DNA from 2 places in the Mesorhizobium sp. PUT5 genome. Region 1 is predicted to be linked to the other one. Evidence: riboswitches for the same ligand, from Rfam matches in the RefSeq annotation. Region 1 holds a riboswitch; the other holds the start of a gene.
What was found. Region 1 has a riboswitch for S-adenosylmethionine ahead of ACTDI4_RS05620 (O-succinylhomoserine sulfhydrylase). Riboswitches for the same ligand answer to the same signal wherever they lie in the genome.

Region 1 (4,989 bases):
CAGCGATACCAGGGTATCGTCCAGCTCGACGGCATCTCGCTGGAGGAGGCCGCGCGGGTCTATTTCCGCCAGTCGGAGCAGATTCCCACGGACCTGCGCCTCGGCGTGGCCAAGCTGGTCATGCCCGGCGGGCGCGAACAGTGGCGCGCCGGCGGACTTCTGGCGCAATTCCTGCCCGAGGCGCCCGAGCGCATGCGCTTGCCCGATCTTCCCGGCGGCGACGGCGATCCGGCCGAAACCGCGCAGGAGCCGGACGACAACGCATGGCAGGAATTGCTGGCGCTGCTGGCCACGGTCGAGCCGGTGGAACTCATCGACCCCCTGGTGGGCGCCGAGCGGCTGCTCTACCGCCTGTTCCACGAGCATGGCGTGCGTGTCTTCGGCGGCGTGGAGGTTGCCGACCGGTGCTCCTGCTCGCGCGGCAAGATCCACGGTATCCTGTCAGGCTTCACGTCGCAGGAAATCAAGGAGAGCACCGAGGACGGCGCGATCAAGGTCGCCTGTGAATTCTGTTCGACCGAATACGCGTTCGACCCGGCCGAGTTCGCCACCGGCTAGGGTCAAGGACCTGTTAATTTGGCTGGAATGGCGTTCGAGATGGCAAGAGATGCGAGGAAAAGTCCGAAGAGCGGGGTGGTTCCCCCGGTCGAGGACTTTGACGCGGCAGATCGACGCCAGCTCGATCGTCCTTCGGATCGGGCGGATTTGCACGGGCTGCTTTGTCGCAAGGCCTTGAAAGGCTCAAGCCTTCCTGCGGCCCTGCTTCGCGCATCCGCACAAATCCGCTCCGACCATCCCAGCCAAATTAACAGGTCCTGACCCTAATTCCTGCGCCCGGTCTCCGAAGCGGAGGCCGGGTGGCTCCGCTCCGGCCCTCAGTTCACCGTCCGCTTCGTTCCCGGCAGATCGAGGGAAAAGGCGGGAATGGCTACGTCGAACAGTTCTCCCCCGGCATTGCGCATGGTGTAGAACCCCACCATGAAGCCCGATGGGGTCGAAAGCGGGCAGCCCGAAGTATATTGATAGCTGTCGCCCGGATCGAGACCCGGCTGTTCGCCCACCACGCCCGCGCCGCGCACTTCCTCGACCCTGCCGGCGCCGTCGGTGATTTGCCAATAGCGCGACAGAAGCTGCACGAACTGTTGCGAATGGTTCTCGATCGTCACCCGGTAGGCCCAGACATATTGGGATGTCTCGGGGTTCGATCGCTCCTCCAGATAGAACGGCTCGACCTCGACATCGATGTTGCGCGTGGTTGCGCGATACATTCCACGGCCTCCTGATCCGACGCAAGCATCGGCCCGCTGCGCGCCGAGGTCAACGATGAACCCGCTCCTCAGCACTGGGCCTTCGCCAGCGCCTGCTCGATGTCGGCAAGCAGGTCGTCGGCATCTTCCAGGCCGAGCGAGAGCCGGAGCGTGCCGGGCCCGATGCCGAGCTCGGCGCGGGCTTCGTCGCTCAGGTTCTTGTGGGTCGTGGTCGCCGGATGCGTGATCAGGCTCTTGGCGTCGCCCAGATTGTTGGAGATCTTGACGATGTCGAGCGCGTTCTGGAACGCGAAGGCGGCCTGCTTGCCGCCTTTCACATCCAGGCAGATCAGCGTCGAGCCGCCCGACATCTGCTTTCTGACGATGTCCGCCTGCGGATGATCGGGGCGGCCGGGATAGATCACGCGGCCGATCCGGGGATGGGCGGCGAAGAAGTCGGCGACGCGGACGGCCGAGGCCGTCTGCTGCGCCACGCGCAGCGGCAGCGTTTCCAGCCCCTTGAGCAGAACCCAGGCGTTGAAGGGCGACATGGAGGGGCCGGTATGGCGGAAATAGTCGTGCAGGTTCTCGTCGATCCACTCCTTGTCGGAGAGCACGATGCCGCCGAGGCAGCGGCCCTGGCCGTCGATATGCTTGGTGGCGGAATAGACCACGACATGCGCGCCAAGCTGCAACGGTTTCTGCTGCAACGGCGTGGCGAAGACGTTGTCCACCACCAGCCGCGCGCCGATCGAGTTGGCGAGCGAGGCGACCGCGCCGATGTCGACCACCTCCAGCGTGGGATTGGTCGGGCTTTCGAGAAAGAACAGCTTCGTGTTCGGCCCCACGGCAGCTTCCCAGTTGGCGATGTCGCGTCCGTCCACCAGCGTCGCCTCGATCCCGTAGCGCGGCGCCAGGGTCTCCACGATCCAGCGGCAGGAGCCGAACAGGGCACGGGCCGCCACGATGTGGTCGCCCGCCTTCAGGCCGCACAGAACGGCAGCCGCCACGGCCGCCATGCCGGAGGCGGTGGCGCGGGCGTCTTCCGCCCCCTCCAGCGCGCACATGCGCTTTTCGAACATGTCAACGGTGGGGTTGGCGTAGCGGGAATAGATGAAGCCGGGCTCCTCGCCCTTGAAGCGTGCCTCGGCGCGCTCGGCCGTATCGTAGATGTAGCCTTGCGTCAGGAACATCGCCTCCGACATCTCGCCGAAGCCGGAGCGCAATGTCCCGGCGTGGACAAGCTGGGTGGCGGGTTTCCATCTGCGGGTGTCGTGCGTCATGGTTGTGTTCCAACAACGAAAAAAACCGGCCGCGAAAGCCGCAACCGGTCCACACGGCCCCAAGGGCCCGACGGTCCTTTAGCGACTTGTTTAACGTGGCTGCAAGCCGACCGGCCAAATCACCACGGGATAACGCCTCCTTTAGACCCGTGTCCCGCTTGCGTCAATCGGCGGCTGGGCTAAGACAATCTTTTCCGGCCATGCCGGCCTTCGGAGCGACCCTTGCGGCAGACAGGCATTCTTCCCGACCAGGATATTGCTGGGCTGTTCCAGTCAGGCGCGCTTGCCGCGCCGCGTGCCCTGGACGCCGACCAGATCCAGCCGGCCAGCCTCGACCTGCGCCTCGGCGAGCGCGCCTTTCGCGTGCGCGCTTCCTTCCTGCCCGGCCCGGACCACGCGGTTGCCGCCAAGCTCGACCGGCTGAAGCTGCACGAGATCGATCTTTCGCGCGGCGCCGTCCTGGAGACGGGTTGCGTCTACATCGTGCCCCTGATGGAGAGCCTGGCCCTGCCGGCGCATGTCTCCGCCTCGGCCAATCCGAAAAGTTCCACCGGGCGGCTGGACATCTTCACCCGCGTCATGACCGACCATGGCCAGGAGTTCGACAAGATCGCGCCTGGCTACCATGGGCCGCTCTATCTGGAGGTCAGCCCGCGCACTTTTCCAATCGTCGTGCGTGCGGGCTCGCGCCTGTCGCAGGTCCGCTTCCGCACCGGCAATGCGGTTCTGTCGGAAGACGAATTGCGCGCGCTCCATGCGGCCGAGATGCTGGTGGCGACCGACCCGCCCAACATTTCCGGCGGGGGCATTGCGCTGTCCATCGACCTGGCCGGCGACAAGGACGGGCTGGTGGGCTATCGCGGCAAGCATCACACCGGGCTGGTGGATGTCGACAAGCGCGCCGCCCAGGACGTGGCCGACTTCTGGGAGCCGCTCTACAGAAGCGGCGCCGGCGAACTGGTGCTCGATCCTGACGAGTTCTACATCCTCGTCAGCCGCGAGGCCGTTCATGTGCCGCCGCTCTATGCAGCCGAAATGACGCCCTTCGATCCGCTGGTGGGCGAGTTCCGCGTCCACTATGCCGGCTTCTTCGATCCCGGCTTCGGCCATTCCAGCGCCGGTGGTGCGGGCAGCCGCGCGGTGCTGGAGGTGCGCAGCCACGAGGTGCCCTTCATCCTCGACCATGGCCAGATCGTCGGCCGGCTGGTCTATGAGCATATGCTCAAGCGCCCCAGGGCGCTCTACGGCACGGATCTGGGCTCCAACTACCAGGCGCAGGGGCTGAAGCTGTCCAAGCATTTCCGTCCGCCGGGCCGCTAGGCAATCATCGCGCCGCTGCGGCGGCGCCGTTGCTCGCGGCATGCCGCGTTCCTGCCCAGATTCATTGCCACACGCCCGGAGATGGTCGTGATCCCTTCAAAGCTGCTCGTGCCGGCTTTCGCCGCGTTGCTGATGACTTGCGCCGCCGCGCCTGCCAGGGATGCCGCGACGCTCAGGATCGCCACGGAAGGCGCGTTCCCGCCATTCTCCGACATCACTGCCGGCGGCGAGGTGCAGGGCTTCGACGTCGACATCGCCAATGCGCTGTGCGGGCATATGAAGATGGCGTGCGAGATCGTCACGCAAGACTGGGATGGGCTGATCCCAGGGCTCCAGGCCGGAAAATACGACGCCATCGTCGCCTCCATGACCATCACCGCCGAACGCCGCAAGCAGGTCGCTTTCACGCACAAATATTACTCCACGCCGCTGGCCCTCGTGGCGCGCAAGGACAGCGGCCTTGCCGGAACCGAGCCGGCGGCCATGGCGGGAAGGGCGCTCGGCGCCCAGGCCGCGAGCGTTCATGCCGACTACGCCCAGAGCGTCTACGGCAGGGCCGGCGCCGACGTGAAACTCTATCCGAGCGTGGACGAGGCGCTGATCGACCTGGTCAACGGCCGGCTGGACGCCGCCATCTCCGACAGGTTCGCGCTGGTGGACTGGATGAGCAAGAGCGGGCGCGACTGCTGCGAGATCGTCGGCACGCTCAAGGATTCCGAGAGCCAGGCGGGCATCGCCGTGCGGCTGGAGGACACGGCGCTGCGCGACCGGCTCGGTGCTGCGCTCGATGCTATCCTGGCTGATGGCACCTACAAGAAGATCCAGGGCAAATATTTCGACTTCGACATCTATTGAGGAAGGCCTGCCGGTCTCTTTTCACAGCCCGGCTTCGTCCCGCTCACAGCGCCTTCACCTGCACCTTCGCGGGTTTGCCGATCTCCAGCGGGTTGCGCAGCGGCAGGCCGAAATCGGGCGCCTCGATCTCGAACACGTCGCCGGCCTCGGCCTTGATGCCGTCGGCGAAGGAGAGAGTGGCCGTGCCGAACATGTGCACGTGCACGTCCCCCGGCTGGCGGAATAGCGCATATTTGAAATGGTGATGTTCCAGGTTGGCGATCGAGTGGGACATGTTCGTCTCG
Region 2 (4,989 bases), 770 kb from region 1:
ACATAAGGCGTGATGCCGTGCCAGGTGCCGAGATCCGCATAGGCGTTGGCCAGCAGCAGGAAGGCGGAGAAGTTGGACGCGTCGTTGGACGTGCACGGCTCGCCCGAACCGCAGGTGCCGGTGGTGTGGCCCTCGAATTTCGACTTGAACCAGTAGTCGCCCGTCACGTCGGTGCGGAAGTGCCGGGTGACCTGATAGCCGACGCCGGCGCCGAGCGAGAAGGCGCCGCGCAGCTTGCCCGAACTGAAGCTGTTGCTGCCGGGCGGCGGGCCGTAGGTGATGTAGTCGGCCCCGCGCCAGTTGGACTTGTGGTAATCGACGTCGCCGCGGATGTACCAGCCGCCGAACTCGGCTTCTTGATAGACCGGCGCGGCCGGAGCCATTTCGACCGGCGGCTCGTACATATCGGCCGCCAGCGCCGGGAACGCGAGCCCCGCGACCATGCCGGCAAGTGCCACGTTCCTTGCAAGACTGAGCATGCTTCTACCCCTGGTTTGCGGGGCCGGCCTCCACGCGCGGGCGCCGGATTTCACCCGTTTTCGGGGTGGATAATGAATTGCAAAGGTTAAAGGGCGTTTAACCCTGCCGGTTAACCAAGAACCGGCAGGGTTTTATCTTTCGGATCGAGCCCAGTACCGGGCGGGACCGGCCTCAACGCGGCTTTTGCGGATGCTCCACCGCCTGGCGGCCGAAGTCGGGCGCGTCGATGTCCTGGCCGGCCTCGATGATCGAGCGGCGCACCGCGCGCGTGCGGGTGAACAGGTCGAACAGCTTGTCGCCGTCGCCCCAGCGGATCGCCCGCTGCAGCGAGGCGAGGTCTTCCGAGAAGCGCGCCAGCATCTCCAGGATCGCGTCCTTGTTGTGCAGGCAGACATCGCGCCACATGGTGGGGTCGGACGCCGCCAGGCGCGTGAAGTCGCGAAAACCGGAGGCCGAGTATTTGATGACCTCGGACTTGGTCACCGTCTGCAGGTCGTCGGCCGTGCCGACGATGTTGTAGGCGATGATGTGCGGCAGGTGGGAGACGATCGCCAGCGTCATGTCGTGGTGGGCCGGGTCCATCGTGTCGATATTGGCGCCGCAGCGCCGCCAGAATTCGGCGAGCCGCTCCAGCGCCGCCGGGTCGGTTTCCTCCAGCGGGGTGAAGATGCACCAGCGGTTCTCGAACAGCTCCGCGAAGCCGGAATCGGGTCCGGACTTCTCGGTGCCGGCCAGGGGATGGCCGGGGATGAAGTGCACGCCCTGCGGCACGTGCGGCGACATCTGCGCGATCACCGACGCCTTGGTGGAGCCGACATCGGTGAGGATGGCGCCCGTCTTCAGCGCTGGCGCGATCTCCCTGGCCACCTCGCCCGAGGCGCCCACCGGCACCGAGACGACGACGAGGTCGGCGTCCTTGACGGCTTCCTTCAGATCGGTCGTGTAGCTGTCGCCCAGGCCCAGCTCCTCGGCGCGCTTCAGCGTGGAGGCGCTGCGCGTGGCGATGGCGACATGGCGGGCAAGGGTTTCGCGGCGGATGACGCGCGCCAGCGACGAGCCGATCAGGCCGATGCCGATCAGCGCGATTTTCTCAAACATGGGTTCGGACATTTCTTCAGCTTTTCAGGAATTCGGTGAGTGCGGCGACCACGCCGCGATTGGCTTCTTCGGTTCCGACCGTCATCCGCAGCGCGTTGGGAAAACCGTAGCCTGCAACGCGCCGCAGGATATACCCCCGCGCGGTGAGATAGTCGTCGGCCGCAGACGCCGAATGCCTGCCGTCGTCCGGAAAGTGAATGAGGATGAAATTGCAGACGCTGGGCGTGACCCTGAGGCCGAGCGCGGCGAGCTCCTCGGTCAGCCAGGGCAGCCAGGTGTCGTTGTGGGCGAGGCTCGCCTCGACATGGGCGCGGTCGCGCATCGCCGCCACGCCGGCCTCGATTGCGGTCGCCGTGACGTTGAAGGGGTCGCGCACGCGCTCCAGCGCTTCCACCACATGGGCAGGCGCATAGCACCAGCCGATGCGTGCGCCGCCGAGGCCGTGCACCTTGGAGAAGGTGCGGGTCATCACCACGTTCTGGTTCGCCGCGACCAGTTCGACGCCGGCCTCGTAGTCGTTGCGGCGCACGAATTCGGCATAGGCCGCGTCCAGCACCAGGAGCACGTTCCTCGGCAGGCCGGCATGCAGGCGCCGCACCTCCTCGAAGGGGATGTAGGTGCCGGTCGGGTTGTTCGGATTGGCGAGGAAGACCAGCTTCGTGCGCGCGGTGACGGCGGCCAGGATGGCGTCGACATCGACGCGCTCGTCCCGCTCTTTGGCCACGACGGGCGTCGCGCCCGCCGCCTTCGTGTAGATCGGATAGGCGAGGAAGCCGTGCTCGGTGTGGATGGCCTCGTCGCCCGGCTCCAGATAGATGCGCGACAGCAGCGCCAGCGCCTCGTCCGAGCCGTTGAAGCAGACGATGTTGGCCGCGTTCAGCCCGTGCGCGTCGGCGATCGCCTGCCGCAGGCGCATGGCCGTGCCGTCCGGATAGAGCGCAAGCGTCGCGGCCGCCTCGCGCGCGGCCTCGACCGCCTTGGGCGAGGGGCCGAGCGGGTTCTCGTTGGACGACAGCTTGTGGAGCCGGACGCCGGCGGGCGCCGCGCTCTTGCCGGGCACATAGGCCTCGATATCCATGATGCCCGCGCGCGGGCGAGGACGTGCCTGGTCTGTCGTGTTTTCCATGTCGAAGGGTCCGTCGAGAAGCTTGGAGCCTGGAGCCGCTGGGGAAATACAGGCCACGGGCGGCGATGTCGAGGGGCGAGGGCGTCCGGGCGCGGCGTTTGCGACTTTCCATTGACGCCGCCACCCGGCAGGCATAGATACGGACCTGTTCGTGGTGATTTGCCGGTCGGCTTGCAGCCACGTAAAAGAAGTCGCTAAAAAGGCCGATTGAGATGAGCCCGTTGGGACCGGCCGCGATTTCGCCGCCGGTCTTTTTGTTTTTGGAGCTTGTACCATGCCGATCAAGATCCCCGATCAACTCCCCGCCCATGAAGTGCTGGTGCGCGAGGGCGTGTCCGTGATGGACGAGCGGACGGCGCGGCGGCAGGACATCCGTCCGCTGCAGATCGGGCTCCTCAACCTCATGCCGAACAAGATTCGCACCGAAACCCAGTTCGCGCGGCTGATCGGCGCCACGCCGCTGCAGGTCGAGCTGACGCTGGTGCGCATCGGCAACCACAAGGCCAAGAACACGCCGGAAGAGCATCTCATCACCTTCTACCAGACATGGGAGGAGGTGAAGGATCGCAGGTTCGACGGCTTCATCGTCACCGGGGCGCCCATCGAACTGCTGCCGTATGAGGAGGTGACCTACTGGGAGGAGCTGACGCGCATCCTCGACTGGACGGCCACCAACGTCCACTCCTCGTTCTACATCTGCTGGGGAGCGATGGCGGCCGCCCGGCATTTCCACCAGGTCCCGAAATACACGCTGGACAAGAAGGCCTTCGGCGTGTTCCGCCACCGCAACAATGCGCCCGCCTCGCCCTATCTCGCCGGCTTTTCCGACGATTTCGCCATTCCCGTCTCGCGCTGGACGGAGGTGCGCAAAGCCGACATTCCCGGCGACGCCGGCCTCGACCTGCTCATGGAATCGGACGTGACCGGCCCCTGCCTGCTGGCCGAAGCGACCGGCAACCGGCTCTATATGTTCAACCACATCGAATATGATTCCACCTCGCTCAAGGAGGAATACGACCGCGACGTGGCCGCCGGAACGGCGATCGAGGTGCCGCACGGCTATTATCCCGACGACGATCCGTCGCGAAAGCCGCTGAACCGCTGGCGCTCGCACGCCCATCTGCTCTTCGGCAACTGGATCAACCAGGTCTACCAGACCACGCCCTACGATCTGGAAGAGGTCGGCAGGGACCTCCGGCTGGCTTCGTAGAGCATGGTCCCGAAAGGTTGCGGACTTTTCGGGCAAGACCACGCTCCGGAAAAACCGGGCCGGCTGCGCGGGCGGCGGATCAGGCCCGGCGTTGCGCCCGCGGCGGCGGCTCGATGGCGCCGGCGCGGATGCGCGGCGGCCTGAGCGCCTTGCCGGGCGTGCCCTTCTCGATGCACAGGGCGCGCGGGAAGAACTCGTAATTGTGCTGGCCGCGCCCGATATTGACGACCGCCGCCTCGGGCAGGTGCTTGCCCAACAGCGCCAGCACGCGCTTGGCGGTGGCGCCGTCGAACGTGTCCAGCGCCTCGTCGATGACCACCCAGCGCGGCTTGGCAAGCACCACGGCGGCGAAGGCCAGCAGGCGCTGCTCGTCATCGCTCAGTTCGTGCTCCCAGCGCGCGTTGCGGTCGAGCGAGGAGGAAAGATGGTCCAGCCCGACCTCTGCAAGCACGCCCTTCAGCACGTCGTCGTCCGGCTTCCTGCCGTCGCCGTCGGGGTCGCCCAGCACCTCGCGCAGGGTGCCCGGCGCGAAATAGGGCGTGCGCGGCACGAAGACGGGCGCCGTGCCGGCAGGCAGGCCGATGCGCCCGCTGCCCCAGGGCCACAGGCCGGCGACGGCGCGGAAGAACAGGGTCTTGCCCGTGCCGGGATCGCCGGTGATCAGCACGTGCTCGCCTGGCGCGATGGCGGCATGCGGCTCGGACAGCGTGGTGCACCCCGCCGGCGAGACGATCTCCAGCGCGTCGAAGGTCATGCGCCCGTCGGCGTTCTCGACGAAGGCGATGCGCTGCTCCTGGCCGTGCAGCCTGTCGGCCTCGTCCAGCGCCAGGCGGAAATCGGCGACCCGCATCAGCGTGGCGCGCCAGTCGGCGATCGAGCCGATATTGTCGATGAACCAGCGCAGCGACGTGTGCACCTGGTTGAAGGCGCCGACCGCCATCATCAGCCCGCCGAAGGAGATGTCGCCGGCGAAATAGACCGGGGACGCGACCAGGATGGGCGCCACGACGGTGATCCAGCCATAGGTGTCGGTCACCCAGGCCAGGTTGATCTGGGCGGTATAGATGCGCAGCAT

Region 2: linked by a shared signal. The riboswitch ahead of metA (homoserine O-acetyltransferase MetA) and the one ahead of ACTDI4_RS05620 (O-succinylhomoserine sulfhydrylase) in region 1 are both predicted to bind S-adenosylmethionine.

The regions. Positions count from the first base shown of each region.
Region 1 is NZ_JBQOSO010000003.1:853,053-858,041, forward strand. Features, by position in the region: gene ACTDI4_RS05610 (Hsp33 family molecular chaperone) at 1-558, shown strand, start outside; gene apaG (Co2+/Mg2+ efflux protein ApaG) at 876-1,268, opposite strand; gene ACTDI4_RS05620 (O-succinylhomoserine sulfhydrylase) at 1,337-2,530, opposite strand; SAM riboswitch at 2,589-2,666, opposite strand; gene ACTDI4_RS05625 (2'-deoxycytidine 5'-triphosphate deaminase) at 2,753-3,850, shown strand; gene ACTDI4_RS05630 (transporter substrate-binding domain-containing protein) at 3,932-4,705, shown strand; gene araD1 (AraD1 family protein) at 4,749-4,989, opposite strand, start outside.
Region 2 is NZ_JBQOSO010000003.1:79,740-84,728, forward strand. Features, by position in the region: gene ACTDI4_RS02025 (outer membrane protein) at 1-479, opposite strand, end outside; gene ACTDI4_RS02030 (prephenate/arogenate dehydrogenase family protein) at 652-1,590, opposite strand; gene hisC (histidinol-phosphate transaminase) at 1,595-2,704, opposite strand; SAM riboswitch at 2,846-2,923, shown strand; gene metA (homoserine O-acetyltransferase MetA) at 2,979-3,914, shown strand; gene ACTDI4_RS02045 (ABC transporter ATP-binding protein/permease) at 3,994-4,989, opposite strand, start outside.